Regions from separate parts of the Streptomyces canarius genome, predicted to be linked through region 2. Evidence: riboswitches for the same ligand, from Rfam matches in the RefSeq annotation. Region 2 holds a riboswitch; each other region holds the start of a gene.

Evidence for each region. A riboswitch is a leader RNA that binds a small molecule or an ion and turns the genes downstream of it on or off. The one in region 2 is predicted to bind cyclic di-AMP.
Region 1: linked by a shared signal. The riboswitch ahead of IE294_RS00535 (M23 family metallopeptidase) and the one ahead of IE294_RS31185 (LysM peptidoglycan-binding domain-containing protein) in region 2 are both predicted to bind cyclic di-AMP.
Region 3: linked by a shared signal. The riboswitch ahead of IE294_RS14675 (transglycosylase SLT domain-containing protein) and the one ahead of IE294_RS31185 (LysM peptidoglycan-binding domain-containing protein) in region 2 are both predicted to bind cyclic di-AMP.
Region 4: linked by a shared signal. The riboswitch ahead of IE294_RS27990 (M23 family metallopeptidase) and the one ahead of IE294_RS31185 (LysM peptidoglycan-binding domain-containing protein) in region 2 are both predicted to bind cyclic di-AMP.

What each region holds. Positions count from the first base shown of each region.
Region 1 is NZ_BMVN01000001.1:129,058-136,863, forward strand. It holds gene IE294_RS00520 (DNA gyrase/topoisomerase IV subunit A) at 1-1,130, opposite strand, end outside; gene IE294_RS00525 (M16 family metallopeptidase) at 1,390-2,793, shown strand; gene IE294_RS00530 (M16 family metallopeptidase) at 2,790-4,178, shown strand; cyclic di-AMP (ydaO/yuaA leader) riboswitch at 4,416-4,576, shown strand; gene IE294_RS00535 (M23 family metallopeptidase) at 4,589-5,344, shown strand; gene IE294_RS00540 (GntR family transcriptional regulator) at 5,543-6,229, shown strand; gene IE294_RS00545 (HPr family phosphocarrier protein) at 6,433-6,714, opposite strand; gene IE294_RS00550 (bifunctional acetate--CoA ligase family protein/GNAT family N-acetyltransferase) at 6,891-7,806, shown strand, end outside.
Region 2 is NZ_BMVN01000028.1:89,524-97,329, reverse strand. It holds gene IE294_RS31195 (cytochrome P450 family protein) at 1-379, shown strand, start outside; gene IE294_RS31190 (LysM peptidoglycan-binding domain-containing protein) at 608-1,699, shown strand; cyclic di-AMP (ydaO/yuaA leader) riboswitch at 1,883-2,055, shown strand; gene IE294_RS31185 (LysM peptidoglycan-binding domain-containing protein) at 2,060-2,773, shown strand; gene eno (phosphopyruvate hydratase) at 3,082-4,383, shown strand; gene IE294_RS31175 (FtsB family cell division protein) at 4,489-4,965, shown strand; gene IE294_RS31170 (DUF501 domain-containing protein) at 5,015-5,584, shown strand; gene IE294_RS31165 (Ppx/GppA phosphatase family protein) at 5,581-6,522, shown strand; gene IE294_RS31160 (NAD(P)/FAD-dependent oxidoreductase) at 6,997-7,806, shown strand, end outside.
Region 3 is NZ_BMVN01000008.1:213,618-221,423, forward strand. It holds gene IE294_RS14655 (ABC transporter permease) at 1-859, opposite strand, end outside; gene IE294_RS14660 (ABC transporter ATP-binding protein) at 846-1,820, opposite strand; gene IE294_RS14665 (LolA family protein) at 1,875-3,086, opposite strand; gene IE294_RS14670 (polyprenyl synthetase family protein) at 3,351-4,361, opposite strand; cyclic di-AMP (ydaO/yuaA leader) riboswitch at 4,905-5,086, shown strand; gene IE294_RS14675 (transglycosylase SLT domain-containing protein) at 5,092-5,583, shown strand; gene IE294_RS14680 (HAD family hydrolase) at 5,624-6,436, opposite strand; gene fahA (fumarylacetoacetase) at 6,745-7,806, shown strand, end outside.
Region 4 is NZ_BMVN01000023.1:20,511-28,316, forward strand. It holds gene IE294_RS27980 (PrsW family intramembrane metalloprotease) at 1-183, shown strand, start outside; gene IE294_RS27985 (aldo/keto reductase) at 243-1,187, opposite strand; gene IE294_RS27990 (M23 family metallopeptidase) at 1,284-2,321, opposite strand; cyclic di-AMP (ydaO/yuaA leader) riboswitch at 2,332-2,498, opposite strand; gene IE294_RS27995 (PP2C family protein-serine/threonine phosphatase) at 2,702-3,922, opposite strand; tRNA gene IE294_RS28000 (tRNA-Met) at 4,047-4,120, shown strand; gene IE294_RS28005 (dihydrofolate reductase family protein) at 4,195-5,325, opposite strand; gene IE294_RS28010 (MarR family winged helix-turn-helix transcriptional regulator) at 5,410-5,937, shown strand; gene IE294_RS28015 (GTP cyclohydrolase II) at 6,035-6,670, shown strand; gene IE294_RS28020 (DHA2 family efflux MFS transporter permease subunit) at 6,667-7,806, opposite strand, start outside.

The DNA.
Region 1 (7,806 bases), on a different contig from region 2:
CGGCGCCGGACCACGTCGAAGCGGTGGTCCAGGTAGACCTCCAGCAGCTCCTTCAGGCCCAGGGTGAGCGGCTGGCCGTCGACCAGGGCGACGTTGTTGATGCCGAAGGACTCCTCCATCGGGGTCAGCTTGTACAGCTGCTCCAGGATCGCCTCCGGCACGAAGCCGTTCTTGATCTCGATGACCAGGCGCAGGCCGTGCTCGCGGTCGGTGAGGTCCTTGACGTCGGCGATGCCCTGGACCTTCTTCGCGTTGACCAGGTCCTTGATCTTCGCGATGACCTTCTCGGGGCCGACCGTGAACGGCAGCTCGGTGACCACCAGGCCCTTGCGGCGGGCGGTGACCGTCTCGACCGAGACCGTCGCGCGCATCTTGAAGGTGCCGCGGCCGGTCGCGTACGCGTCCCGGATGCCGTCCAGGCCGACGATCCGGCCGCCGGTGGGCAGGTCCGGGCCGGGGACGTGCTTCATCAGCGCGTCCAGGTCCGCGTTCGGGTTGCGGATCAGGTGGCGGGCGGCGGCGATGACCTCGCGCAGGTTGTGCGGCGCCATGTTCGTCGCCATGCCGACCGCGATGCCCGAGGAGCCGTTGACCAGCAGGTTCGGGAATGCGGCGGGCAGCGCCACCGGCTCCTGCTCCTGGCCGTCGTAGTTCGGCGCGAAGTCGACCGTGTCCTCGTCGATCGACTCGGTCATCAGGCTCGTCGCCTCGGCCATCCGGCACTCGGTGTACCGCATGGCGGCCGGCGGGTCGTCGTTGCCCAGCGAGCCGAAGTTGCCGTGGCCGTCGACCAGCGGCACGCGCATGGAGAAGGGCTGCGCCATGCGCACCAGGGCGTCGTAGATCGACGCGTCGCCGTGCGGGTGCAGCTTGCCCATGACCTCGCCGACGACACGGGCGCACTTCACATAGCCGCGTTCGGGGCGCAGGCCCATCTCGTTCATCTGGTACACGATGCGGCGGTGCACCGGCTTCAAGCCGTCACGGGCGTCCGGCAGGGCGCGCGAGTAGATGACCGAGTACGCGTACTCCAGGTAGGAGCCACGCATCTCGTCCACGACGTCGATGTCGAGGATCCTCTCCTCGAACGAATCGTCGGGCGGCGGGGTCTTCGTGCTGCGGCGGGCCATCGCTGCCGGCTCCTTGCTGAAAGGATGGACGGAACTGACGCCGACCATTGTGGACCGAGGCAGTGACAACCCGTGCCGCGACCCGGTTCCCAAGGCCCCGCCGGGAGCCGGGACCGGCTCCCGGACGGGTCGCGGGATCCGCTGTGGGCGTACGCCCCGCGGGAACTTCGCCGAGGCCCCGCACGCTTTGCATACAGTGGCAGGAACGGCAGGAAAACCGCGGTTTCCATCAACCGCCTCCGCTCGCGAAGGGACGTACATGCCCATGGGTCACACGACCACAGCCGAGGCAGGCTCCGGGGGCCTGACAGCGACCGAGCACCGCCTGGCCAACGGTCTGCGCGTGGTGCTCTCCGAGGACCACCTGACCCCGGTGGCGGCGGTCTGCCTCTGGTACGACGTCGGCTCACGCCACGAAGTCAAGGGGCGTACCGGCCTGGCTCACCTCTTCGAGCACCTGATGTTCCAGGGCTCCGCGCAGGTCAAGGGGAACGGCCACTTCGAGCTGGTGCAGGGCGCCGGCGGCTCGCTGAACGGCACCACCAGCTTCGAGCGGACCAACTACTTCGAGACCATGCCCGCCCACCAGCTGGAGCTGGCGCTCTGGCTGGAGGCCGACCGCATGGGCTCGCTGCTGGCCGCTCTGGACGACGAGTCCATGGAGAACCAGCGGGACGTCGTCAAGAACGAGCGCCGCCAGCGCTACGACAACGTGCCGTACGGCACCGCCTTCGAGAAGCTGACCGCGCTCTCCTACCCCGAGGGCCACCCCTACCACCACACGCCGATCGGCTCGATGGCGGACCTGGACGCGGCCACCCTGGAGGACGCCCGCCAGTTCTTCCGCACCTACTACGCGCCGAACAACGCGGTGCTCTCCGTGGTCGGCGACATCGACCCCCAGCAGACGCTCGCCTGGATCGAGAAGTACTTCGGCTCCATCGCGTCCCACGACGGCAAGCCCGCCCCCCGCGACGGCTCCCTGCCGGAGGTCATCGGCGAGCAGCTGCGCGAGGTCGTCGTGGAGGAGGTCCCGGCGCGCGCCCTGATGGCCGCCTACCGGCTCCCGCACGACGGCACGCGCGCGTGCGACGCGGCCGACCTCGCCCTGACCGTCCTGGGCGGCGGAGAGTCCTCCCGCCTGTACAACCGGCTGGTGCGCCGGGACCGGACGGCCGTCGCGGCCGGTTTCGGCCTGCTGCGTCTGGCCGGTGCTCCCTCCATGGGCTGGCTGGACGTGAAGACCTCCGGTGACGTCGAGGTGCCGGTCATCGAGGCCGCCATCGACGAGGAGCTGGCCCGGTTCGCCGCGGAGGGCCCCACGGCCGAGGAGATGGAGCGCGCCCAGGCCCAGCTGGAGCGCGAGTGGCTGGACCGGCTCGGCACGGTCGCCGGCCGCGCCGACGAACTGTGCCGGTACGCGGTCCTGTTCGGCGACCCGCAGCTCGCCCTGACCGCCGTCAAGCGCGTCCTGGAGGTGACCCCGCAGGAGGTCCAGGAGGTCGCCAAGGCCCGCCTGCGGCCCGACAACCGCGCGGTCCTCGTCTACGAGCCGAAGTCCCCGGAGGCCGTCCCGGACGCCGCGGTCCCCGAGGACCCGGAGCAGGAAGCGACCGTAGAGGCGGGCCGCGACGAGACCGAGAACGAGGAGACGGCCAAGTGACCGAGCTCGCCACCATGGACTTCCACCCCCAGCCGCGGCCCGGCGAGGCCAAGCCGTGGGCGTTCCCGGCGCCCGAACGCGGCACGCTGGACAACGGCCTGACCGTGCTGCGCTGCCACCGCCCGGGCCAGCAGGTCGTTGCCGTCGAGGTGCTGCTGGACGCGCCGCTGGACGCCGAGCCGGCCGGCCTGGACGGCGTCGCCACGATCATGGCGCGGGCCTTCTCCGAGGGCACCGACAAGCACTCCGCCGAGGAGTTCGCCGCCGAGCTGGAGCGCGCGGGCGCCACCCTCGACGCGCATGCGGACCACCCCGGCGTGCGGCTCAGCCTTGAGGTCCCGGCCTCCCGCCTGGCCAAGGGCCTCGGCCTGCTCGCCGACGCCCTGCGCGCGCCCGCCTTCGCCGCGAGCGAGGTCGAGCGGCTGGTCCGCAACCGCCTGGACGAGATCCCGCACGAGCTGGCCAACCCCTCCCGCCGGGCCGCCAAGGAACTCTCCAAGGAGCTGTTCCCGGCGACCTCGCGCATGTCCCGTCCGCGCCAGGGCACCGAGGAGACGGTCGAGAAGATCGACGAGGCGGCCGTACGCGCCTTCTACGACCGTCATGTGCGGCCCGCCACGGCCACCGTGGTCGTCGTCGGCGACCTGACCGGCGCCGACCTGGACGCGCTGCTGGGCGACACCCTGGGCGCGTGGACCGGCACCCCGGGCGAGCCCCGGCCGGTGCCGCCGGTGACCGCCGACGACACCGGGCGCGTGGTCATCGTGGACCGGCCCGGCGCGGTCCAGACCCAACTGCTCATCGGCCGGATCGGTCCCGACCGGCACGACCGGGTGTGGCCCGCCCAGGTGCTCGGCACGTACTGCCTCGGCGGCACCCTCACCTCCCGCCTGGACCGCGTGCTGCGCGAGGAGAAGGGCTACACCTACGGCGTGCGGTCCTTCGGGCAGGTCCTGCGGTCCGCGCCGGACGGCACGGGCGCGGCGATGCTCGCCATCAGCGGCTCCGTGGACACCCCGAACAGCGGCCCGGCGCTGGACGACCTGTGGAAGGTGCTGCGCACGGTCGCGGCGGACGGTCTGACCGACGCCGAGCGGGACGTCGCCGTGCAGAACCTGGTCGGTGTGGCGCCGCTGAAGTACGAGACCGCGGCGGCCGTGGCGAGCACGCTGGCGGACCAGGTCGAGCAGCACCTGCCCGACGACTTCCAGGCGACGCTGTACCAGCAGTTGGCGGCCACGGGCACGGTGGAGGCCACCGCGGCCGTCGTGAACGCCTTCCCGGTGGACCGCCTGGTGACCGTCCTCGTCGGGGACGCGTCGCAGATCAAGGCGCCGGTGGAGGCGCTGGGCATCGGTGAAGTGACCGTGGTGGCGGCCGAGTAGCCGCGACCGCGGTGGCGGCCGGACGACGGCACGCGCGCGTGGGGCCCTGACGACCTACGGGTCGTCAGGGCCCCACGCTGTTCCACTCCGTCCGCCAGATGCCCGTTTTGGGGCGGAGGTTGCCTGTCTGCCCTGTGGGATGCGCTACAAAATCCGGGATGTGTTTGAGGATTGACAGCGTGCTTGCGTAGTTTCGTCCGGGCTGTTCGTCAGGCAGTGCGCCGCACCCGCGGCACCGGACAGTCATCGCCGAGTCCCCGTACGGCGCGAGCCAGGGGAGCCGGGGACCCATCGTCCCTGGGGTGAATCGGGCGTCCGCGCGACTGCGAGGGGGCCCGTAGGAGACCTTCCTGCTCCGAACCCGTCAGCTAACCCGGTAGGCGAGAGGGAAGGAAAGGACCAGCCACTTCATGGCGTTCATGTGCGCCACCGGGAAGCACCGCAAGCCCGGCCGGGTCAAGCGGACCACCGTTCAGGCGGCCGGCGTCGCGGCCCTCACCACCACCGGTGTGATCGGCACCCTCGCCGCCTCCCCGGCGCTCGCCGCCGGGAACTCCACGGAGCAGACCGGCCTCACCCCGGTCGTCGCCGTGTCCGAGGACGTCGCCGACGAGATCGACGCGCAGGCCGCCGCGCAGCAGCAGGCCGCCGAGCAGAAGGCGGCCGAGGAGGCCGCGGCGAAGGCGGCGGCGAAGCGGGCCCAGGAGGTCCGCGCCGCCAAGGCCCGGGCCGCCCGTGAGGCCGAGCGCAAGCGGCTGAACACCTTCGTCGCCCCGATCGCGCACTCGTACGTCTCCACCGCCTACCAGGCCAGCAGTTCCCTGTGGTCCTCCGGTTCGCACACCGGTATCGACTTCCACGCGGCCAGCGGCACGGCCGTCCACGCGGTGGGCTCCGGCACGGTCGTCTCCGCGGGCTGGGGCGGCGCGTACGGCAACCAGGTCGTGATCCGCATGGCCGACGGCATGTACACCCAGTACGGGCACCTGTCGTCCATCGGGGTCACGGTGGGCCAGCAGGTCGTCCCGGGCCAGCAGATCGGCCTGTCCGGCGCCACCGGCAACGTCACCGGCGCGCACCTCCACTTCGAGGCGCGCACGACCCCTGAGTACGGCTCGGACGTCGACCCCGTCGCCTACCTCCGCAAGCACGGCGTTCCCGTCTGACACCGACCGCACGGCTGTCCGAGGCCCCGGCTCACCGAGCCGGGGCTTTCGCCGTTTTTCACGGTGTCCGCCGGATCCGCTGTCCAAAAAATAGCCATGGATTAGGGTCCGCCGTCGGAAATTCCGGCTCATTGGAATAGAGTCTCGGAACACGCGTCCATCGTCGACGTTTCACGGGGATTAAGACGGAGGTCGGTCATGCGTATTCCGGCGCACTCGGTGTGCACGGCCATCCGGGACGACATCGTCGCGGGTGTCTACGAGCGCGGCAGCCGCCTCACCGAGGAAGTCCTGGCCCGCCGCTACGGCGTCTCGCGCGTCCCCGTGCGCGAGGCCCTGCGCACCCTGGAGGCCGAGGGCTTCGTGGTGACGCGCCGGCACGCGGGCGCGTGCGTGGCCGAGCCGACCGAGCAGGAGGCCGCCGACCTGCTGGAGATGCGGACGCTGCTGGAGCCGCTGGGCGCCGCGCGGGCCGCCCAGCGGCGCACCGAGGCACACCTGAAGGTGTTGCGCGGCCTGGTCCGACTGGGCCAGGAGCGGGCCCGCAGGGGCAGCAACGAGGACCTGCGCTCGTTGGGCGGCTGGTTCCACGAGACGCTCGCCCAGGCCTCCGGCAGCACCTCGCTGACCTCGATGCTCACCCAGTTGCGGCACAAGATCGCCTGGATGTACACGGTGGAGGCGCCGATCGGCCCGGTGGAGTCCTGGACGGAGCACGGCGCCATCGTGGACGCGGTGGCACGTGGCGATGCGGAACGCGCGCGGGCGCTCACGGCGCTGCACGCCGAGCGTGCGACAGGCGCGCACCGATTGCGGTTTTCCCCCGCCGGGGAGCGCGTGAGGACTTCGCAACATGCCGTAAACATGTCGGGCCCGCGGCATTAACAAGCGCACCGTATACAAAGAAGAGGCATTTCCCGTCGGGGTATTTCCTGCTGCCCGAATTCATCGTGCCGTAATTCCCCGGAGTTCACCGGGGGCCGACGGGTGGTGAATCGACGGAACATCGGGTCGAGTGCGTCCGCATACGGCGGAGCCGCGCCGCCCCGAAAGGCGAACGCGGCTCCGGCGCTCTGCGCGGTGGTCGCTCAGACGGTCTCGGGCAGCTCTTCCAGGCCCTCGGAGACCAGCTTGGCCAGACGGTCCAGGGCGGCGTCGGCGCCCTCGGCGTCGGAGGCGAGGACGATCTCCTCGCCACCCTGGGCACCCAGGCCCAGGACGGCCAGCATGGAGGCCGCGTTGACGGGGTTGCCCCCGGCCTTGGCGATCGTCACCGGGACGCCTGCGGCCGTGGCGGCTCGGACGAAGATGGAAGCGGGGCGGGCGTGGAGGCCCTCGGCCCAGCCGACGTTGACGCGGCGCTCAGCCATGTGTTGCTGCCCTTCGGTGTTCAGGTTGTCTAGACCAGTTTCCCATATCGTGAAGCCTGTCCGGAGCGGACCTTCGTCCCCTCCGGTGCGGCACCGGACCGCGGCCTCGGTCCGGCTTCTCGTCCTCCACAGACTGCCTCGCGACGTTGTCGGACGCGAGCCGTACTCTGGGGCCCATGCAGACCTCGGCGGGCCGGCAGGACCGGCACCAGTACCCCGCCCACTGGGAGGCGGACGTGGTGCTGCGCGACGGTGGCACCGCGCGCATCAGGCCCATCACCGTTGATGACGCCGACCGCCTGGTCAGTTTCTACGAGCAGGTCTCGGACGAGTCGAAGTACTACCGCTTCTTCGCGCCGTACCCACGGCTCTCCGCCAAGGACGTCCACCGCTTCACGCACCACGACTTTGTGGACCGGGTGGGACTCGCGGCCACCATCGGCGGCGAGTTCATCGCCACCGTACGCTATGACCGCATCGGCACCGACGGCATGCCCGCGTCCGCGCCCGCCGACGAGGCCGAGGTCGCCTTCCTGGTGCAGGACGCCCACCAGGGCCGCGGGGTCGCCTCCGCTCTGCTGGAGCACATCGCGGCCGTCGCGCGCGAGCGGGGCATCCGCCGCTTCGCCGCCGAGGTGCTGCCCGCCAACACCAAGATGATCAAGGTGTTCACGGACGCGGGCTACACCCAGAAGCGCAGCTTCGAGGACGGCGTCGTCCGCCTGGAGTTCGACCTCGAACCCACCGACCGCTCACTCGCCGTGCAGCGCGCGCGGGAGCAGCGCGCCGAGGCCCGTTCGGTACGCCGGCTCCTCGCCCCCGGCTCCGTCGCGGTCGTCGGCGTCGGCCGGGCCCCCGGCGGGGTGGGCCGCGGCGTCCTCGGCAACCTCCGCGACGCCGGCTACCCCGGCGCCCTGTACGCCGTGAACACGGTCTTCCCGGACGACCTCAAGGAGGTCGACGGGGTGCCCGCGCACCGCTCGGTGCGGGACATCGACGGGCATGTCGACCTGGCCGTCGTCGCCGTACCGGCCGCGCACGTGCCCGCCGTGGTCGCCGAGTGCGGGGAGCACGGCGTCCAGGGGCTGGTCG
Region 2 (7,806 bases):
GCGCTACGACGGCCCGGTGGAGCTGGCCACCTGGCGGTTCGCCACCGAGCCGCTCACTATCGGCGGACAGCGGATCGCGCCGGGCGACCCGGTGCTCGTCGTCCTCGCCGCCGCCGACCGGGACCCGGAGCGGTTCGCCGACCCGGACGTGCTGGACCTCGCCCGCCGCGACAACCAGCACCTCGGTTACGGCCACGGCATCCACTACTGCCTCGGCGCGCCGCTCGCCCGCCTGGAGGGCCAGACCGCGCTCGCCACCCTGCTCACCCGGCTGCCCGATCTGCGGCTCGCCGCGGACCCGGCCGAACTGCGCTGGCGCGGCGGACTCATCATGCGCGGCCTGCGCACCCTGCCGGTGGAGTTCACCCCCGGCGCCTGAGGCACAGTGCCGGAACACACGGCCTGAACACACCGTCCGACCTGGTCCGGCACGGTCCCACACCGCCTCTTCAAGGAAACATGACAGACATTCAACTCTGTGATCTTCACGTGATCTGTGCGGCATGAACTTGTGACAAGTGATCGTCTGCCGATACGTTCACCCATCAGCGCGGCGACCGGGCTCCATCCGCCGCGCCGGTCCTGCTGTCGCTCGAAAGGCTTCTGCATGCTCTCCGGGAACGGCCGACACCGTCGCCCCCGTCAGGCCCCGGCTCTCCTCGTCGCGGCCGGAGTGACCGGCTCCGCCATCGCCATCCCGCTCCTCGGCGCGGCGAGCGCCAACGCGGCCGACGGCACCACATGGGACAAGGTGGCCGAGTGCGAGAGTGGCGGCTCCTGGAGCGCCGACCCCGGCAACGGCTACTACGGCGGCCTCCAGATCTCGCAGGAGGACTGGAACGCCTACGGCGGCGGCCAGTATGCGGCCAGCCCCGACCAGGCCAGCCGCAACCAGCAGATCGCCGTCGCCGAGAAGATCCTCGCCGACAAGGGCACCACCCCCTGGGCCACCTGCGCCCTGCTGTCCGGTCTGACCGAGGACTCGGGTGCGACGCACGTCGACACGGGCATCGGCGGCTCCGGTGGCTCGGGCAGCTCCGGCGGTTCGGGCAAAACGTCCGGATCGGCAGGCAGCTCCGGCACATCCGGTGCATCCGGTTCCTCCGACAGCTCCGACTCGTCCGGTCTGCCGGATTCGTCGCCCTCCGCCGACGCGGACTCCGACACCAACTCCGGCTCCGGGAAGGGCTCCTCCTCGGACAAGGCCACCACTCCGAGCGCCAAGCCGGACAAGGACGCCGGTGCGCCGACCGGTTCCAAGGGGACCAACACCCCCAAGTCCGACAAGTCCACCGTGCCGGACGCCGGAAGTCCGCAGGTGGCCGACAGCTCGCCCACGGCCACCCCGGACACCGGCATCGAGGACGACCCGCAGCAGGCCGCGGGTTCCTGGAGCCTGGTCGACACCGGGTCCCTCGGCGGCGGACGACACCGGGGCGCGAGCGCGGACGAGGGCGGCACGGAAGAAAGCGTGACAAACGGTCAGAACGCCTCGTCTTCGGGTCGGCACGCCTCCCGCGAGGCGGACACGTACACCGTCCGTCAGGGCGACACCCTCGCCTCCATCGCCGACTCCCTTGACGTCGACGGCGGGTGGCGCGCGCTGTACGCCGGCAACAAGAAGTCCATCGGGGCCGACCCGAACCACATCAGCGCCGGTCAGACCCTGGACGTCGGGGGCGAAACGGGCGGCAAATAGGGGGAGTTGGCGTCCCGCTTAGCGCCTTAATGTCCGGTTTGGTGAAAGTGTGGGATGAGTCTCAGAAGCCCTGATCGTCTTTGAAATTCCGTCGATCACGTGTCTACGGTCGGGACCGCTCGTCACCACGGGCCCCGGCCGCCGCAACGCCGAATCCTGCCAGCGGTCGCCCGGGAACAGTCGTCGCGTCAAGCGCCGTAGGCAGGAGCGGGGGACCCAAGGTAAGTGCCGGGCCCGGCGGTTGACGCCGGAACCGGCTTGGGGTGAAGCCGCATCCCGCGTGAGCGGAGTGCGGCCGGGCAACTCAACCGGCCCGAACCCGACAGCTCACCTCGCAGGCGTCGGTGAGGGGATCGATCCATGCTGTTCTCCAGCAAGGGCAAGCACCGCCGTCCGTCCAAGGCCGTCCGCGCCATCGCGCTCGCCGGTGTCACCGGTGCCGCCGTCGCCGCTCCGCTGATGGCGGCCGGCAACGCCTCCGCCGCCACCGCCTCCCAGTGGGACGCGGTCGCCCAGTGCGAGTCCGGCGGCAACTGGTCCATCAACACCGGCAACGGCTACTACGGCGGCCTCCAGTTCTCCGCCTCCACGTGGGCCGCGTACGGCGGCACGCAGTACGCCGGCACCGCTGACAAGGCGAGCAAGGCGCAGCAGATAGCCGTCGCCGAGAAGGTCCTCTCCGCTCAGGGCAAGGGCGCCTGGCCGGTCTGCGGCACGGGCCTGTCCGGCACGCCGTACAACGGTTCCGCCCCGAGCGCCTCCACCCCGAGCACCTCCACGAACTCGGGCGGCTCCACCGCCACCCGCTCCACCGGCGAGCAGGCCGCCTCCCGCTCCGCCGAGCGTCCGGCCGCGAGCGCGAGCAAGAGCCAGAGCAAGACCGTCACCACCCCGACCGGCAAGAAGGTCAAGAAGGGCGACGGCGAGTACAAGGTCGTCACCGGTGACACCCTCAGCTCCATCGCCGAGAAGCACCACGTGCGGGGCGGCTGGCAGAAGCTGTTCGAGCTGAACAAGGACATCGTCGAGGACGCCAACCTGATCTACCCGGGTCAGCAGCTGCACCTGAAGTAAGACCCCGCCCCCAGCCCGGGCACGGGCCCGCGCGTCCGCGCGGGCCCCGCTGAAGGCCCCTTGAGGGCCGCCGCCGTCCCCACGGGCTCCCCGCCCCGGTGCGTGTTCCCCCGTACGCACCGGGGCGGGGATTTTTGTGTCCACCGACCCCTGAACCCTTTGTTTCGGTGAGAAACAAAAGGTACCGTCGGCTTGTCCACGGGGCGGTCGGTCGGTGGCCGACGCCCCCGGGACGGTTAGGCTCTAGTCGCAAGGCACAGCCGTAAGGCACACCGCCGCGCACTTCCAGCGTCACATCCAAGAAGGAGATGCTCGTGCCGTCCATCGACGTCGTCGTAGCCCGGGAAATCCTGGACTCCCGAGGCAACCCCACGGTCGAGGTCGAGGTCGGCCTCGACGACGGCAGCACGGGTCGTGCCGCCGTCCCGTCCGGCGCCTCGACCGGCGCCTTCGAGGCCATCGAGCTCCGCGACGGCGACCCGAACCGCTACCAGGGCAAGGGCGTCGAGAAGGCCGTCCTCGCCGTGATCGAGCAGATCGGCCCGGAGCTGGTCGGTTACGACGCCACCGAGCAGCGCCTGATCGACCAGGCCATGTTCGACCTGGACGCCACCGACAACAAGGGCTCCCTCGGCGCCAACGCCATCCTCGGCGTCTCGCTCGCCGTCGCGCACGCCGCCTCCGAGGCCAGCGACCTCCCCCTCTTCCGCTACCTGGGCGGCCCGAACGCGCACCTGCTGCCGGTGCCGATGATGAACATCCTGAACGGCGGCTCGCACGCCGACTCCAACGTGGACATCCAGGAGTTCATGATCGCCCCGATCGGCGCGGAGTCCTTCTCCGAGGCCCTGCGCTGGGGCACCGAGGTCTACCACACCCTGAAGAAGGTCCTGAAGAGCAAGGGCCTGTCCACCGGCCTCGGCGACGAGGGCGGCTTCGCCCCGAACCTCGGCTCCAACCGTGAGGCCCTCGACCTCATCCTGGAGGCCATCAAGGAGGCCGGTTACATCGCCGGCCAGCAGATCGCCCTCGCGCTCGACGTGGCCGCCTCCGAGTTCTACAAGGACGGCAAGTACCTCTTCGAGGGCAAGGAGCGCTCCGCCGCCGAGATGACGGAGTACTACGAGGAGCTCGTGGCGGCCTACCCGCTCGTCTCCATCGAGGACCCGCTGTTCGAGGACGACTGGGCCGGCTGGAAGGTCATCACCGACAAGCTCGGCGACAAGGTCCAGCTGGTCGGCGACGACCTGTTCGTCACCAACCCCGAGCGCCTCGCCCGCGGCATCGAGGAGGGCGCCGCCAACGCCCTGCTGGTCAAGGTCAACCAGATCGGCTCGCTGACCGAGACCCTGGACGCCGTCGAGCTGGCCCAGCGCAACGGCTTCAAGTGCATGATGTCGCACCGCTCCGGCGAGACCGAGGACGTCACCATCGCCGACCTGGCTGTCGCCACCAACTGCGGCCAGATCAAGACCGGCGCCCCGGCCCGCTCCGAGCGTGTCGCCAAGTACAACCAGCTGCTGCGCATCGAGGAGATCCTCGATGACGCGGCGGTGTACGCGGGCCGCAGCGCGTTCCCGCGTTTCCGGGGCGGGATCTCCAAGGGCTGACCCAACCTGGCGTAAGGCTTAGCCAGTCGTACGTACGTCCCCGTACTCGGTCCCGTACCGTGTCCGGGGACGTACGCACGTGTGAAAGGGGAGGCGGAGAGACAGATGGCCGTGAGGGACCGGGACCGTTTCTCCACCGCGACCAGGCTGCGGCTGCTCGGCGAGCAGACCGCGGCCCGCGTCTACCGCTCCCAGACCAAGCGGCAGGCCCGCCGCTCCCGGCTCACCGGCCGCGCGGCCCTGCTCGCGCTGGTGCTGTGCACGATGATCGTCGCCCTCGCCTATCCGATGCGGCAGTACGTGTCCCAGCGCGAGCAGATCGCCGACCTCCAGCGGCAGCGGGAGCAGGCCCGTGAGCGCGTCGAGCAACTGCGCGACCTGAAGGCGCGCTGGCAGGACGACGCCTACGCCGAGCAGCAGATCCGCCGCCGGCTGCACTATGTGATGCCCGGCGAGACCGGGTACGTGGTCGTCGACCCGAACGCGGCCAGGCAGTCCCGCGCCGACCTCGGGGCCGCCCACCGGCCCTGGTACACGAACGTCTGGGAAGGCGTCGACAAGGCCGACGCCTCCGACCAGTGACCGGCCCGTCCGGTCCGGCAACCGACAGAACCCCACCCCGAAAGCAGTCATGGAAACCCCTCCGCCGCCCACTCCGCGCACCGAGCCCACCGACGCGGACGTAGAGGCCTTCAAGCAGCAGCTGGGCCGTCCGCCGCGGGGCCTCAGGGCCATCGCGCACCGCTGCCCGTGCGGTCAGCCGGACGTCGTGGAGACGGCACCGCGCCTGCCCGACGGCACGCCCTTCCCGACGCTGTACTACCTGACGTGCCCGAAGGCGTCCTCCGCCATCGGCACGCTGGAGGCGAACGGCGTGATGAAGGAGATGACCGAGCGGCTGGGCCGCGACCCCGAGCTGGCCGCCGCGTACCGGGCCGCGCACGAGGACTACGTCCGGCGCCGGGACGAGATCGAGGTCCTCCAGGGCTTCCCGAGCGCGGGCGGCATGCCGGACCGGGTCAAGTGCCTGCACGTGCTCGTCGCCCACTCGCTGGCCGCCGGCCCGGGCGTGAACCCGCTCGGCGACGAGGCCCTGGCGATGCTGCCGGAGTGGTGGCGCAAGGGCGCGTGCGTGACGCTCGACAGCGGCGACAGTGGTGAGAGGGACGGGCGCGACGACAGCGAGGGGGACGAGAAGTGACCCGCGTGGCCGCCATCGACTGCGGTACCAACTCCATCCGTCTGCTGGTCGCGGACGCCGACCCGGCGACGGGCGAGCTGACCGACCTGGACCGCCGGATGACGATCGTGCGGCTCGGCCAGGGGGTCGACCGCACCGGCCGGCTCGCGCCCGAGGCACTGGAGCGCACCTTCGCCGCCTGCCGCGAGTACGCGGACGTCATCAAGGAGCACGGCGCCGAGCGCCTGCGGTTCGTCGCCACCTCCGCCTCCCGCGACGCCGAGAACCGCGAGGACTTCGTGCGCGGTGTGCTGGACATCCTCGGGGTCGAGCCGGAGGTCATCACCGGTGACCAGGAGGCCGAGTTCTCCTTCACGGGTGCCACGAAGGAGCTCACCGGCCGCAGCGACCTCACCCGGCCCTACCTGGTCGTGGACATCGGCGGCGGCTCCACCGAGTTCGTCGTCGGCGGCGACCACGTGCGCGCCGCCCGGTCGGTGGACGTCGGCTGTGTACGGATGACCGAGCGGCACCTGGTGCACGGCGGCGAGGTGAGCGACCCGCCCACCGAGGACGAGATCGCCGCCATGCGGGCCGACGTCGAGGCCGCCCTGGACCTCGCCGAGCAGTCGGTCCCGCTGCGCGAGGCGCACACCCTGGTGGGCCTGGCCGGGTCCGTCACCACGGTGTCCGCCATCGCCCAGGAACTGCCCGCGTACGACTCCGCGCGCATCCACCACTCCCGGGTCTCCCGGGACCGCGTGCGCGAGATCACCGAACGGCTGCTGCGCTCCACGCACGCCGAGCGCGCCGCGATCCCCTCCCTGCACCCGGGCCGGGTCGACGTCATCGGCGCCGGCGCCCTCGTGCTGCTCGCGATCATGGAGCGGGTCGGCGCCGAGGAGGTCGTGGTGAGCGAGCACGACATCCTGGACGGGATCGCCTGGTCCGTGGCGTGAGCTGGTCCGTGCCCCGGGGCGTGGCGTGGCTCTCTTTTGTTACTGGACGGTAGCCGCCTGCTGAGCAGGTTGGATAACGTTTGAGCGGTGTCCGGGGCCCCCTTGAGGGGCCCTTGGTCATACCCGCGTGGGAACCTTCGTGAAGTTCTTCACAAGGAATTCCCTCCCATCGGGCCCCGGGAGGGGGCCCATTGGCCCTTCCGGGGGGCCAGGGGCTGTTTGAACATGTTCAGATGGAGGGGGCGGGAGGCCCTTGGAGGGGGGTGTTCCGAGGGTGTCACGATGCCCTCACGGTCGCCCTGGCGGCCCGGAGAGGCAGCTCACGCGGCCTTGACAACGGGGCGAAGCGCCCCGCGGTTCCCTCGCACCCCCGTGCTCTGCGTCACGCGAGCCGCGGAGTTTAACACAGGCCCTGTCAGACCTTGTGAAGGGGCGCACGAGCGACCCCCCGGGGGCGGGTGGATACTCGATGGCATGAGCACCACGGAGCGTCCCAGGATCCTCGTAGTAGGCGGTGGGTACGTAGGCCTGTACGCAGCTCGGCGCATCCTCAAGAAGATGCGCTACGGCGAGGCGACCGTCACGGTCGTCGACCCCCGGTCGTACATGACCTACCAGCCCTTCCTCCCCGAAGCCGCCGCCGGCAGCATCTCCCCTCGCCACGTCGTCGTCCCGCTGCGACGCGTGCTGCCGAAGGCGGAGGTCCTCACCGGTCGGGTCACCACCATCGACCAGGACCGCAAGGTCGCCACGATCGCCCCGCTGGTGGGCGAGGCGTACGAGCTGCCCTTCGACTACCTGGTCATCGCCATGGGCGCGGTCTCCCGCACCTTCCCGATCCCCGGCCTCGCCGAGCAGGGCATCGGCATGAAGGGCATCGAGGAGTCCATCGGCCTGCGCAACCACGTCCTGGAGCAGCTGGACAAGGCCGACTCCACGACCGACGAGGAGATCCGCCGCAAGGCGCTCACCTTCGTCTTCATCGGCGGTGGCTTCGCGGGCGCGGAGACCATCGGTGAGGTCGAGGACATGGCCCGGGACGCGGCCAAGTACTACAACAACGTCTCCCGCGAGGACATGCGCTTCATCCTCGTCGACGCCGCCGACAAGATCCTTCCGGAGGTCGGCCCCAAGCTCGGCCAGTACGGCAAGGAGCACCTGGAGAGCCGGGGCGTGGAGATCTACCTCTCCACCTCCATGGACTCCTGCGTCGACGGCCACGTGGTGCTGAAGAACGGCCTGGAGGTCGACTCCAACACCATCGTGTGGACGGCCGGCGTCAAG
Region 3 (7,806 bases), on a different contig from region 2:
TGAACCGCGCCCAGGCCGCCGCGCCGAACACGGCCGCGTACAGCGCCTGGAGACCGAGGTTCTTCACCAGGTCGTCCCAGTAGACGGGGTCGCGCATCAGGTCGGCGAAGGACAGCCAGTAGTGCGAGAACAGGTAGGGCTGGAGCGCGTGCAGCTGGGGTATCTGGTCGACGATCTGCACGGTGATGAGCAGGCCGACCGTGGTGGCCATCGCCGCGATGCCGCTGTTGGTGAGCGTCGACACGAACAGGCCGAGGGCCGCCACACCGACCAGTGACGCGGCGACGACCAGGGCGATCAGCAGGGCGCGGCCCAGTCCCTCGGCGAAGCTGATCCGGGTGCCGGAGATCGTCGTCAGCTCGCCGAGCGGGAAGAGCAACGCGCCGACGAGCAGTGCCGAGACGGCGACGACCAGCGTGGCCAGCAGGCAGAAGGCCAGCACCGTCGCGTACTTGGTGAGCAGCAGCCGGGTACGGCCGGCCGGCGCGACCAGCAGATAGCGCAGGGTGCCCGCGCCGGCCTCCCCGGCGATCGCGTCGCCCGCGACGACGCCGACCGCCATCGGCAGGAAGAACGGCAGGGTCGCGGCCAGCGCGGTGAACACCAGGAACAGGCCGTTGTTGGTGATCTGCGAGATGAACGCCGGGCCCTCGCCGCCTCCGCCCGCCGGGCCGCCGCCCCGTGTCTCGATCTTCACGGCGATCCCGACCAGCACCGGCACCGCGGCCAGCACCCCGAGCAGGGCCAGCGTGCGCCAGCGGCGGATGGTGGTGCCCAGCTCGCTGCGCAACAGCCCGAGGGACCACAGGGGGTTCGGCCGGCGCCCGGCGCCCGCCTGGAGCACATCAGCCCGCGACATCGAAGCCCTCCCCGGTCAGCGCCACGAACGCCTCCTCCAGCGAGGCCCGTTCGACAGTGAGGCCCCGGACCCGGACGCCCGCCGTGACCAGGGCCGCGGTCACCTCGGCCAGATCCCGCGCGGGCGGCTCACCGGTGACCCGGTCCCCGTCGGCCGTCACGTCCCCGACACCCAGTTCCTTCAGCACGCGTGCCGCCTCGACCGGGTCCGGGGTGGTCACCACCAGCCGGTCGCGCGCCCCGGCGGCCAGGTCGGCCACCGCGCCCTGGGTGACGAGCCGGCCCTGCGCCATGACCGCCGCATGGGTGCACACCTGCTCGATCTCGTCGAGGAGGTGGGAGGAGAGGAAGACGGTCGTGCCGTCGGCGGCCAACTCCCTGATCAGGGTGCGGATCTCGCGCATGCCCTGCGGGTCGAGGCCGTTGGTGGGCTCGTCCAGGACGAGCAGTCTGCGCGGCTGGAGCAGCGCGGCGGCCAGTCCCAGACGCTGTTTCATGCCGAGCGAGTACGCCTTCGCCTTCTTGCCGGCGGCGGCTGCAAGACCGACCCGGTCCAGCGCCGCGGCGACACGGGCGCGCCGGGTGCGCGGGTCGGCGGTCGGGTCCGCGGCGTCGTAGCGCAGCAGGTTGTCCCGGCCGGAGAGGAAGCCGTACAGGGCGGGGCCCTCGATGAGGGCGCCGACCTGCGGAAGGACCGTACGGACCGCCCGCGGCATGGGCCGGCCGAGCACCCGGGCGGTGCCCGCGGTCGGCTCGATCAGACCCATCAGCATGCGGATCGTGGTGGTCTTGCCGGAGCCGTTCGGGCCGAGGAAGCCGAAGACGCTGCCCGCCGGGACGGTCAGGTCCAGACCGTCCACGGCGAGCTGTCCGCCGCGGTAGCGCTTGGTGAGGCCGCGCGTGGCGATCACACTCGCCGTCGTGTCGCCCGGCTCCGGCTGCGTGGCGGACGGCTCGTCCATCGGCTCCCCTCGGTTCATCCGGTTCGTCTCATCCGGTGCGGTGTGCCCGGGAGGTCACTTCCCCGCGTCGGCCGCCTTGACCAGGGCCTCCTTGGTCACCGTGCCGGCGTACACCTTGCCGTCGTCGGTGATCAGGGCGTTGACCAGGCGGGTGGAGAAGACCGTGCCCTTGCCGAACTTCCCGGAGACCGGGTCGCCCAGCGAACCGAGGAAGCCGCCGAGGTCACCGCCCTGGGAGCCGGTCGGCAGGCCGCCCTTGGCACCGGTGTCGAAGGTGGCGACGGACGTCCAGCCCTTGCCCAGCACCTTCAGCCCGTCCTTGCCCTCCAGGCCCCCGGCGAAGTCCTCGCCGTGCTTCGGGGCGTGCTCCCGGGCCCCGGGGGCGTCCTTCTCCTCGGTGACCTTCGCGCCCTTGGGCGGCGTGAAGTCGAAGGTGGAGGCGGCCGGCCGGGCGAAGGAGACCTGGGTGAAGCCCGCGTCGAGCACGGCGGCGCCGCCACTCCTCGGGGTCAGCGTGAACTTCAGCGGCATGCCGGTCTTCGCGTCCACGGCGATGCTGATCGCGCCGACCGTGGTGCCGGACTGCTTGGGCCGGATCAGCAGCTTGTAGGCGTCGCGCCCGGCGACCTGCGCGGTGCCGTCGACGGTGACGGACGTGGTGTCGTCCACCGACTTCAGGGCCTGGTCGGCGAAGTCCTGGGGGGTGGCCGGCGGCTCGGCCTCGCGGTCCTTGCCGGAGCCGGCCCCGGTGGAGTGGTAGACCTCGTTGCTCTTGCTGTCGTAGCCCCAGACGTCCTTGCCGTCGTGGATGAGGCTGTACTCGGCGCCGCTCTCCAGCAGCGACAGCTTCTGCCGGTCCGGGCCGTCGGCGGCGACGCGCAGGGTGTGCGTGCCGGAGACCAGCTCGGTGAGCTTGGCCTGCGGGTCGGCGGACGAGCCGTCGCCCGAGCCGCCCCGGCCCGCGCCGGACATCAGGCCGTTCTCCAGGCCGCCGAGGTCGGGCAGGCCGAGATCGGTGCTGATCTTCACCGTGCCGGACAGCTGCTGCACGTCCGACTTGGCGATCTTCTCGATGAGCTGCTGTGCGCTGATCTTCGGCAGGTCGGGGTCACCGGAGTCGGCGAGCGCCGGGACCAGCCCGATCGTGGCCGCCGCCACCCCCACCACCGCGACCGGCACGGCGTACCGGGCGGCCTTGCGCCGGCCGGAGCGCGGGTGCTCGTCGCGCGCGGCGCCCACTGCGTCGTCGGATTCGTACGGTGCCATGTGTGCCTTACCTCCGTCGTCGGCGGCGGCTGTCCTCACGCTGCTCCGCTGCTCCGCTGGTCCACCCTGAGCCGCCATTCTCACCCGAAACGGTGAGGAGTGGTGATTTCCGTGGTGACCATCTGACCAAATCGGCTGTGAACAAGCGTCAGACCTCGGAGCCAACTCCGTCTACACCTGCGGTATGACACCCGGCGGTGATTCCTCCACCCGACCCGTAGGGGTCGTGCCGGACGCCGGGGCCCGTACGGGTGACCGGCCGGGTCAGCCGGCGCGGTGCACGACCGCGTCGCACAGCTCGATCAGCGCCGCCTTGGCATCGCACTCGTGCAGCGGGGCGAGCGCGGCCCGCGCCTCCTCCGCGTACCGCACGGTGTCCCGGCGGGCCTGCTCCAGCGCGGGGTGCGCGCGCAGCGCGGCCAGCGCCCGGGCGTGCCGGGCGTCGTCGCTGAGGTCGGAGTCCAGCAGCTCGCACAGCGCGACGTCCTCGGGCAGCCCCAGCCGGGCGGCCCGCTCGCGCAGCCGGAGCACCGGCAGGGTGGGGATGCCCTCGCGCAGGTCGGTGCCCGGGGTCTTGCCGGACTCGTGGGAGTCGGAGGCGATGTCCAGGACGTCGTCCGCGAGCTGGAAGGCGACGCCGAGCCGTTCGCCGTACTGGGTGAGGACGTCGACGACCGTCTCGTCCGCGCCGGACATCATCGCGCCGAACCGGCACGACACCGCCACCAGGGAGCCCGTCTTGCCGGCGAGCACGTCCAGATAGTGCTCGACCGGGTCTCGGCCGTCCGAGGGACCCGCGGTCTCCAGGATCTGGCCGGTGACGAGCCGTTCGAACGCGAGTGCCTGTACCCGGACCGCCTCGGGGCCGAGGTCGGCAAGGATCTGGGAGGCGCGGGCGAAGAGGAAGTCGCCGGTGAGGACCGCGACGGAGTTGCCCCAGCGCGTGTTGGCGCTGTCCACGCCACGCCGTACGGCCGCCTCGTCCATGACGTCGTCGTGGTACAGCGTGGCCAGATGGGTCAGCTCCACGACGACGGCCGAGGGCACCACGCCCGGCGCGTAGGGGTCGCCGAACTGGGCGGCGAGCATCACGAGGAGTGGCCGGAACCGCTTCCCGCCCGCCCGCACGAGGTGCTGCGCGGCCCCCGTGATGAACGGGACCTCGCTCTTGGTGGCTTCGAGCAAGCCTTCCTCGACAGCCGCCAATCCGGCCTGGACATCGGCTTCCAGAGCCTGGTCCCGCACGCTCAGCCCGAACGGCCCGACGACGGTCACGAGGGGTCTCCTGTCTGCTGGTGTCTGCTGGCGATTACACGGTTTGTCGATAGGTCGCTGCCCTCACTCAAGTCAGCGTATCCGGTCCTCTTTCGATCACCGATAGCGCCCACCGGTCCAGCCCGGGCGATACCGGATCATGACCGGCATGGTTTTGATCACACAGTGTGAGCGGATTTTTATCCATATAAGAGTAATCCGGACACTGTGCCCGCACCTCGGCAACGACGCTCCCCGCATGCCGGGTTCCACCATCTCCCCGACTTCAGGTGCGAATCCCCCTAATCCGTCATGTCCGAATTGAAACTGTTTGCTATTTCGTGAGTTGGGTCACGCGCCCGGCCGACCCTCCCCCTCGGCCCGGCCGCCATGACTCCTTGCCCTGTCGGCGAGTTGAGGATTGGCAACCGCAAAGGATCAAGCACCCCATACACTGTCGATCAAGGTCAAACCGCACGTTGTATGAATCCGGCCCTTGTTCCCGACATGTGCTCTCGCATACGTTCCGGGCCGTCGGGCGGACGCCGAATCCTGCCGCCGCCCGCATACCCATCGACGAACTCATTCGTACGGCAGGAGCGGGGGACCCAGGCAAGCCGCCGGTCCGGAACGGCACACGCCGCGCCGGGACGGCTAGGGGTGAAGCCATGCCTCCGTCAGGAGCACGGCCGGGCACCTCCCCGCCCGAACCCGACAGCTCACCTCGCAGGCGCCGGAGAGGAACGCCCCCATGTCTGCTGTCGCCCAGCCCCGCCGTACCCGGAACAGCCGCCTCGTCCGCGCGCTCACCGCCGTCGGCACCGGTGCCGCCGTCCTCGCCCTGCCGCTCATCGGCGCGGCCAGCGCCTCCGCGGCCCCCAGCACGGCCACCACCACGACGGCCAGCACCCCCGCCGGCTACCCGGACAACCTCGACGGCTGGATCCGCCAGTCGCTGGCGATCATGGCCGAGAAGCACATCCCGGGCACCTACAACGGCATCTACCGCAACATCATCCGCGAGTCCTCGGGCAACCCGAAGGCCATCAACCTCTGGGACTCCAACGCCGCCAAGGGCATCCCCTCCAAGGGCCTGCTCCAGGTCATCGACCCGACGTTCAACGCGTACCACGTGGCCGGAACGTCCTTCGACATCTACGACCCGGTCGCCAACATCACCGCCGCCTGCAACTACGCGGCCGCGCGGTACGGGTCCATCGACAACGTGTTCGGCGCGTACTGACCGGCACCGGCGGCCGGGCCGGGCGCCCCTGACATCCCGGTCAGCCGGCCGGGAAGAGTCCTTCGAGGACGACGGCGATGCCGTCGTCCTCGTTCGACAGGGTGACCTCGTCGGCCACCGCCTTGAGTTCCGGATGGGCGTTGGCCATGGCCACACCGCGCCCGGCCCATTCGAACATCGGGATGTCGTTGGGCATGTCACCGAAGGCGATGGCCCGTTCGGCGGCGATCCCCAGCCGCTCGGCGGCCAGCGCCAGCCCGGTCGCCTTCGTCACCCCGCACGGCTGGAGCTCCACCGTGCCCGGCCCCGACATGGTGACCGTCGCGAGCGAGCCCACCGCCGCTCGGGCCACGGCCGCCAACTCGTCGTCGGACAGCGTGGCGTGCCGCAGCAGCACCTTGCTGATGGGCGCGCACCACAGGTCGTCCCGCCGGCCGACCCGCACCGCGGGCAGCGTCGGGTGGGGCATCCGGTAGCCGGGCTCGATGAGCGTGAGCCCGTCCACGCCGTCCTGGTCGACCGCCGCGTAGACCTGCCCCACCTCCGCCTCGATCTTGCCGAGCGCCGTCTCGGCCAGCTCCCGGTCCAGCCGGACCGACCACAGCAGACGGTCGGTCGCCGCGTCGTAGACCTGGGCCCCCTGCCCGCACACCGCGAGCCCGGCGCGGCCGAGGTCCGCGAGCAGCGGTCGCACCCGCGGGGCCGGGCGACCCGTCACCACCAGGTGCCGGGCGCCGGCCCGCGCCACCCGCGCGAGCGCGGCGAGGGACCGGTCCGAGACGGTGTCGTCGCCGCGCAGCAGCGTCCCGTCCAGGTCAGTGGCGATCAGTGCATATGCCGGGGTGGGTGCCATGATCAGAGAATACGGACAACACGCTCCGCCGACTCACCGCTCATTGCCCGCACTTACGTACCGCCCCCGCCCAACCGCTCGCCGCGGACGGCGCGATGGGCGGTGCGCAACCGTGAGCCGCGGCCGGTGTGGGACCGGGTGCCGCGAAGCGAACCCGAGCAGGGGGCTGCCGCCCTCTTCCTCTTCCTCCAACCTTTCGAGCACCTGGTGAGGCACTGCCCAAGACGCGCGGCTCGGCCGTAACGTGTGGCCCGACCACATGGAACGCAGTGCCATGCATGGCCCGGATGAGAGTGAGGCAGCACCCCATGCCCCCCTTCGACGTCCCCGAGGGTGACCCCTTCGGTCCGCGCAACCTCCCCTACGGCGTGTTCTCGCCCTCCGGCAGCACGGAGCGGAGGATCGGCGTCCGGCTCGGGGACCACGTCCTCGACGCGGGCGCCGCAGCCGCCGCGCTCGGCTCGCCCCACCAGCCGCTGCTCGCCCGGCCCACCCTCAACCCGCTGCTGGCCGCCGGCCGCGCCACCTGGTCGGAGGTACGGCGCGCCCTCACGTCCTGGGTCACGGACCCGGCGCACCGCACGGCCGTCGAGCCGCTGTTCCACCCCCTGTCCGAGGTGACCCTGCACCTTCCCTTCGAGGTCGCGGACTACGTCGACTTCTACGCCTCGGAGAACCACGCCCGGAACGTCGGCCGGATCTTCCGCCCCGACGCCGAGGACTCCCTCACCCCCAACTGGAAGCACCTGCCGATCGGTTACCACGGCCGCTCCGGCACCGTGGTCGTCTCCGGCACGGACGTCGTACGCCCCTCCGGGCAGCGCAAGGGCCCGGCCGACCCCGCGCCCGTCTTCGGCCCCTCGATCCGGCTGGACATCGAGGCCGAGGTCGGCTTCGTCGTGGGCGTGCCGTCGCGGCTCGGCACCCCGGTGGCGCTCGGCGACTTCCGGGAGCACGTCTTCGGGCTCTGCCTGCTGAACGACTGGTCCGCGCGGGACATCCAGGCCTGGGAGTACGTCCCTCTCGGCCCGTTCCTCGGCAAGTCCTTCGCCACCTCGGTGTCGGCGTGGATCACCCCGCTGGAGGCGCTGGAGCACGCGCGCGTGGCGCCTCCGGAGCGCACGCATCCGCTGCTGCCCTACCTGGACGACTCGGCGCCCGGCACCGAGCCCGGCGGTTACGACCTCCGCATCTCGGTCGCGGTCAACGGCCATGTGGTCTCCGAACCGCCCTTCTCCACCATGTACTGGACCGCCGCCCAGCAACTCGCCCACCTGACCGTGAACGGCGCCTCGCTGCGCACGGGCGACCTGTACGGCTCCGGCACGGTGAGCGGTCCCACCGAACGCCAGCGCGGCTCCCTGCTGGAA
Region 4 (7,806 bases), on a different contig from region 2:
CCCGACTTCGTCGTCCGGGAGCGTGAGCTGCTGGACGAGCTGTGGGAGCGCAGGGGTGTGGCCCGGCCCGCGTTGGAGTACGCGAGCAGGGCGTCCGTTCCGGCGCCCGGCTACTGGGGAGCGGCGGCGCCGTACGGGTATCCGGCGGTGCCGTACCCCGCGTACAACCCGTACCGGACGTAGTCGCGGGGGCTGACGGGGTCCTCCGGCACCGCCGGGCCGCGCCGTCGCGGTGGGACGGGCTAGGCGGACGCCTCCGTCAGGCGGGCCACCTCAGCCTCCGTCAGCTTCAACTCCGCCACCCCCAGCAGCGCCGGGAGCTGTTCCACCGTCCTCGCCGAGGCGATCGGGGCCGTGACCGTGGGCTGGGCGGCGAGCCAGGCCAGGGCGACCGTGGCGACCGGGGCCTCGTGGGCCGCGGCGATCTCGTCCAGGGCCGCGAGGACCTTCTGGCCGCGCTCGGACTCCGCGTGCTTCTGCGCTCCTTCGGCGCGGGCGCTGTCGACGGTCTTGCCGGGCCGGTACTTGCCGGTGAGGAAGCCCGAGGCGAGGGAGAAGTACGGGACGGCGGACAGGCCCTCGCGGGCGACGAGGTCCTGCAACGGGCCCTCGTAGGTGTCCCGGGAGACCAGGTTGTAGTGCGGCTGGACGGCGACGTAGCGGGCGAGGCCCTCGCGGTCGGAGAAGTCGAGGGAGGCCCGCAGCCGCTCGGGGCTGATGTTGGAGGCGGCGATGTGCCGCACCTTTCCGGCCTTCACCAGTTCGTCCAGCGCGCCGATGATCTCCTCGACCGGCACCTCGGGCTTGTCGAAGTGGGTGTAGTAGAGGTCGATGTGGTCGGTGCCCAGGCGGCGCAGGGAGGCGTCGGCGGCGGCCTTGATGTTGGCGGCGGACAGGCCCTGGTACTCGGGGTGCTGGCTGACCTTGGTGGCGATGACGACCTCGGAGCGGTTGCCGCGGGCCTTGACCCACTTGCCGATGATCGTCTCCGACTCGCCGCCCTGGTTGCCCTCGATCCAGGCGGAGTAGGAGTCGGCGGTGTCGATGAAATTGCCGCCCGCCGCGGTGTAGGCGTCGAGGACGGCGAAGGAGGTCTGTTCGTCGGCGGTCCAGCCGAAGACGTTGCCGCCGAGGGAGAGCGGGAAGACCTCTAGATCGGAAGAGCCGAGTTTACGAAGTGACGTCATACGTCATGTCAACACCGGCGGTGGGTGATCGCATCCCACCGCCGGGGCCGAGTTCCCGCCAAGTTCCCCCGGGGGTTCCCGCGCGGGACGGGGTTGTCAGGGGGTGAGGCCCTTGTCGCGCAGCCACGCCATCGGGTCGATGCCGGTGGGCTGGCCGCCGGGGTGGACCTCCATGTGGACGTGCGGGCCGGTGACGTTGCCGGTCGCGCCGACGCGGCCGATGACCTCGCCGGTGGTCACCTTCTGGCCGACGGAGACGCTGATCGAGGACTGGTGGCAGAACCACAGCTCGGTGCCGTCGTCCAGGGTGAGGATCGTGCGGTAGCCGTAGGAGCCGGCCCAGCCCGCCTCGGTGATCGTGCCGCTGTGCACGGCCTTGATCAGAGTGCCGGTGGGGGCGGCGAAGTCGAGACCGGTGTGGTGGCCGGAGGACCACATCCCGCCGGCCTGGCCGAAGGTCGAGGTGATCGTGTAGGAGGAGGTGGGCAGCGTGTACTGCTCGGCCAGCTTCGCCAGCCGCTCCTCCTCGGCCTTCTTCTCGGCGGCGGCCTCCGCCTTCTCCTTGGCCGCGGCGGCCTTGGCGGCGGCCTCCTTCTCGGCCTGGGCGGCGGCATCGGCGCTCTGCTTCTCGGCCGCGGCGACCGCGGCGGCGGTGGCCTTGCTCTCGGCCTGGCCCTGCTGCTGCTCGGCCTGGGCCATGATCCGGTTGCGCAGCGCCTCGCCCGCGTCGGCGCCGTCCTCGCCGGCGGCCGTGGTCACGCCGACGGTGCTCAGCGTGGCCGTGGCGGCCTGGGCCGGCTGGTGGTCGGCGGAGTCGTCGCCGAAGAGGGAGCCGACCGAGGGCAGGTCCGGCAGGGAGATGGAGACCGGCGGCTTGCCGGTGTTGGCGCTGGCCATGCCGCCCGCGCCGACCGCGGCCATGACGCCGACGCCGAGGACGGTGGAGCTGCGCGCGAAGCCGCCGCGCTGCTTGGCGACGCGGTGCCGGCCGCGTACCGGGGCGACGGACTCCTCAGTGGGGTTCCACTCCTCCCAGGGGCCCTCCTCGGCCTGGTAGGCGCCGTACCCGAAGGTCTCGGGCTCGCGCTGTGCCGGTATGAACGGGGCTTCTGGGGCAGGCCGGTTGGACGCCACGCGGGCGTACTCCTTTCCTTCCTTTCGCCTACCGGGTTAGCTGACGGGTTCGGAGCAGGAAGGTCTCCTACGCGCGTATACCGGTCGTGGACTCCGTGAGTTCACGGCGGCATCCGCGTGATTCACCCCAGGGTGGTGGTTCCCCGGCTCCCTTGCGGGATTCGGCGCGTGCGCACGGAGCCGCCTCTTGTGACGGCTGGGACGACCGCGCTGCGTTATCGAACGTTAATAGACCTGCCAGTCACTTTCCAAGCCGTTCAGCTTGATCATTCACGTCTTTACCGGCGGAGTTATCGGCCACTACTCCGCCAAAACGGGCGAGTTGACCGGGCGTCGGCCCCGTTCAGCAGTCACTTTCGGGTTTGATGGTGACTCAGATGTTATGCGCAGGGCGCTTGCCCGGTGACCGTCGGTGACGTCGCGGGCCGTCGTACGGCGAGCAGCGCCATGTCGTCGGTCATGCCGCCCCCGGAATGCCGGCGCACCTCCTCGGCGAGCCGGCCGACCAGCGCGGCCGGGCCGGCGAAGGTGCGCCCCGCGAGGCGTCGTTCGGGGTCGTAGAACCGGCCGTGGGCGTCCCGCGCCTCGGACAGGCCGTCGGTGTGGAACAGCAGGGTCGCGCCGCTCGGGAAGGCGGTCTCGGTGGCCCGGTCCGGCCACAGGCCGAGGTCGCCCATGCCGAGCGGCAGCGCGGGCTCGGCGGGGACCAGGGTGCGCAGGGTGCCGTCGGCGTGCAGCAGCAGCGGCGGCGGATGGCCGCGGTTGACGATCCGTACGGCGCCGTCGCCGTGCGGGAGTTCGGCGAGGACCGCGGTGGTGAACCCCTCGAAGGCGTCGATCCCGTCGCGCCGGGTGCCCTCGCGGGCCAGCGCCCGCTCCAGCCGCTCGGCGACCGCCTCCAGCGTGGCCTCCTGCTCGGCCGCCTCCCGGAACGCGCCGATCACCACGGCCACCGCGGCGACCGCGCCCATGCCCTTGCCGCGCACGTCCCCGACGACCAGCCGGACGCCGTACGTACTGTCCTGCACCGCGTACAGGTCGCCGCCGATGAACGCGTCCTGCCGTGCCGCCTCGTAGCAGGCGGCGATCTCGTAGCCGCCGATCCGTTCGTCCGGCTCCGGCAGGACGGCCCGCTGGGCGGCCTCGGCGATCTCCCGCGCGGAGGCGAGCCGCCGGTCGCCGCGGCGGACCACCCGGTTGATGGCGACGGCCAGCAGGGCGACCGTCGCGACGGTGACCACGTCGGTGAGGGTGCCCACGGCCGGATGGACCCCGGCGTCGGTGTGCACGGCGTAGGCGGCGGCGAGGGAGGCGAGGCCGGTCAGGACGGTGGTGCGCAGCGCCGACAAGGGCGCGGCGACCAGCGGGGCCGCGGTGAAGAACGGGACGGCGGTGAAGTCGTCCGGGGCGAGCAGGCCGTACAGGACACCGCAGACGATGAGCAGGGCGGGCAGGGCGCGGGCCAGGGCACGGGGGCCCGGACGGCGGCGGGCGCGCACCGGCACCGGTTCGCCGCCGAGGCCCGGGTCGGGCACGGGGTCGCCGGGGAGCCGGCCGCCCGCCCTGGCGTACGGGCTCTCCTCCACCTTTCCAGGGCGCACCGCGTGTCTCCCGGTTGTCCGACGTACCTCCAGGTTTCCGGGCCCCGGGGCGGGCGGCGACCGGTGTGGGCCGAAAGGGGTGTGCGAGCAGTCCCGCGCATGGCGTACACTGGAGTCACAACGACGCGGGGTGGAGCAGCTCGGTAGCTCGCTGGGCTCATAACCCAGAGGTCGCAGGTTCAAATCCTGTCCCCGCTACTGAAGACTCAGGGCCCGGAATCCAGTGGATTCCGGGCCCTGAGTCGTTTCCGGCCCAGGGCCCGGGCGGGCGCTCACAGCAAGTGGGCGTTCGGCGCCTTGGCGAGCTCCTCCAGCTCGGGAAGCGCGACGACCCGCGCGCCCCCCGCGACCAGAACGCCGCTTCCGTCGGCCCCCGCCACGAACGTGTCCGGCTCACGCCACGCGGTGACCACCCTGCGCACCCCGGCCCGGAGAATCAGCTCGGCACAGGGCGCCGGCCGGGACGCGCGCCGGGCGCAGGGCTCCAGGCTGCTGTACACCGTGGCGCCGGCGATCCGCGCATCGGCGGGAGCGATCTTCGCGAGCGCCGCCTCCTCCGCGTGCACCACCGGATCGGCGCCCTCACGGGAGTACCCCCGCGCCAGCTCCGTACCGTCGGCGGCCACCACCACCGCACCGACGCTGAACGCCGTCTCCGACGGCGGACACTGCGCCGCCAGTTCACAGGCGGTCCGCAGCCAGTGGCGGTCGGCGGCGGTGGCGACCGCCCCGGTGCCGGGCGCCGTCGGCACGTACCGCATGAGCACGACGTCCTCGATCCGGCGGGTGTCGAGCAGGCGCAGCCGTCCGGGCTGGTAGGCCCCCGGCCCGAACAGGCGGGGCGCCGCGGGGTCGCCGACGAACAGCGGGGCGAGGACCAGCTGGAGTTCGTCGGCGAGGCCCTGGTGCAGGAGCTGGGTGTGGACCGTGCCGCCGCCCTCGACCATCAGACGGACGACGCCGCGCACGTCGTGCAGGTGCTCCAGCAGGGCCCGCCAGTCCAGGGCGGGACCGAGCGGAACGACATCGGCGGTGCGCCCGAGGCGGCGGGCGGCCCGCTCGGCGCCCTGGTCGGTGGTGTAGACGATCTTGTCGCCGCCGGTGTGCCAGAACTTGGCGTCCGGGTCGAGGTCGCCGGTGGCGGTGACCGTGACCTTCAGCGGGTACTCCGGCTTGCCGCCCGCCACCCGGGCCGCGCGCCGCTCGGCGGAGTTGACCAGCAGGCGGGGATTGTCGGCGCGGATCGTGCCGGCGCCGACGAGGATCGCGTCGACCGAGGCCCGTACCGCGTCGACCCGGTCGAAGTCGGCCGGGCTGGACAGCAGCAGGCGTTCGGGGCCGGTGTCGTCCAGGTAGCCGTCGAGGGAGACGGCGGCGGACAGCAGCACGTACGGCAGGGGCATCGGCGCCCTCTCTTCGCGGAGGCGGACCTCACTCGTCCGGGCGGACGGCTTGGTTCAAGTTTTAAACAAACTTACACTGGCGGCATGACGACCCGCTGGCTCACCCCCGAGGAGCAGCGCGCCTGGCGCGCCTACATGGCCGCCTCCCGTCTCCTGGAGGACGCCATCGACCGGCAGCTCCAGCAGGAGGGCGGCATGCCGCACCTGTTCTACTCGGTGCTGGCCAACCTCTCCGAGGCCCCCGGCCGACGGCTGCGCATGACCGATCTCGCCGAGACCCTGAAGATCACCCGCAGCCGGCTCACGTACGCGGTGACCCGGCTGGAGCGGGACGGCCTGGTGCGCCGGGAGAACTGCCGCTGGGACAAGCGCAGCTCGCTCGCCGTACTGACGGACGAGGGGGTGGCCGTCCTGGAGCGTACGGCACCCGGGCATGTCGAGACGGTCCGCAGCACCCTGTTCGACCGGCTCACCCCGGAGCAGGTGGGACAGCTGGAGGAGATCTGCACGGGGATCGCGCGGGGCCTCCAGGGCGAGGACGACGCGTCCGGTGCCGAGGACGTCCCCTGGCGGCGCCGTTCGTCCTGCTCGTCGTCCCCGGCGTCCTCCTGAGCGGGCCGGACCCGCTGATTGCTTTAACTTTTAAGCAGAGGTAGGGTCCCTGCGAACCGCTGCTTCAAATCTGAAGCAACTGTCCCGGAGGACCCGCATGCCCGACATCCCCGCCGCCACCCCGCGCGCCCGCGTCCGGGTACCGCTGCGCTTCGCCGACGGCTACGGCGCCGACGCGGAACTCGTCACCTTCCACGGCCTCACCGACGGCCGGGAACACCTCGCCGTCGTCCTCGGCGAGCCCGGCCCCATCCCGCTGGTGCGCCTGCACTCCGAGTGCCTGACCGGGGACGTCTTCGGCTCGGCCCGCTGCGACTGCGGACCGCAGCTGCGCGAGGCGGTCGAGCGCATCGCCGGCCGCGGCGGCGTCCTGCTCTACCTCCGCCAGGAGGGCCGGGGCATCGGCCTCTACAACAAGCTCGACGCGTACGCCCTCCAGGACGAGGGCCTCGACACCTACGCGGCGAACGCCGCCCTCGGTCTGCCGGAGGACGCCCGCGACTACACGGCCGCCGCCCAGATGCTCGGCGCCCTCGGCATCACCGAGCTGGACCTGCTCTCCAACAACCCCGACAAGGCCGAACAGCTGCGCTCACTGGGGGTCGCGGTACGGGACCGGGTGCCGACCGGTGTCTTCACCACCGCCCACAACGTCCGCTACCTGCGCGCGAAGGTGCTCCAGACCCAGCACACCCTGCCGCTGGCCGAACTGACCGAGCTGACGGCGGGCTAACCGGCGGCGGGGCGGCCGGGGAGCCGGCGGGCCGAGAGGCCACCGAGGAGGAGCAGGGCCGCCGTCACGGTGTAGGTGAGCCGGAAACCGGCCGGCGACGGGCCCGCCGCGGCCAGCACCACCGACAGCAGGGCCGTACCGGCCGACGCGGCGAGCTGGGTGGTGATGCTCAGCGCGGTGCTCGCCCCGGGCAGCCGGTCCAGGGGCAGGCCACGGGTCGCGGTCGTCATGGCCGGCATCAGCGTCATCCCGGCGCCGACGCCCATCACCGCGCCCGCGACGACGATCCGCCAGGGCGCGACCCCCGCCGTGCCGGTCTGCCACGCCAGCAGCCCCATTCCGAGGGCGGCCACCGCGCAGCCGGCCGTGATCAGCCGGCGCGGTACCGCCGTGTCGATCCGCCGGGCCGCGACCTGCATCGTCACACCGACCACGAGCCCGGCCGGCGCCCCGAGCAGCCCGGCCGCCGTCGCGCTCAGACCCCGCTCCTGCTGCCAGTACAGCGGCCCGAGCAGCATCGACCCGAAGTAGCCGCAGGTGAACGGGGCGAGCGTGCCGATGCCGGCGGCGAAGGTACGGTCCCGCAGCAGCCGCAGGTCCAGCAGCGGCGCGCGGACGGTGAGCGCCCGCCGTACGAAGGCCGCCGCGAGCGAGGCGCCGGCGAGCGTCGGCAGCAGCGCGCCGGGGGCCGTGAAGTCCCCGCGCTCACCGCCCCGGGCCAGGCCGTACAGCAGCAGGGCCAGACCGGGCGAGAGCATCAGCAGGCCGGGAACGTCCAGCCGGGGCAGGTCCCGGCCACGGGCCTTCGGGGCGTCCTTCGGCAGCAGACGGGCCGCCAGGGCCAGGTCCAGGGCGCCGACGGGCAGATTGATCAGGAAGATCCAGTGCCAGGACGCGGCGTCGACCAGCCGGCCGCCGAGCACCGGACCGGCGACCGGGCCGATCAGGACGGGCAGCCCCAGCAGGCCCATCGCCCGGCCGAGCCGCGCCCGGTCCGCGACCCGCATGCCCATCGCCATGCCGACCGGTTGCAGCAGACCGCCGCCCAGCCCCTGCACCGCGCGGAACGCGATCAGACTGCCCGCGTCCCAGGCACAGGCGGCGAGCAGCGAGCCCAGGGTGAACAGGGCGAGCGC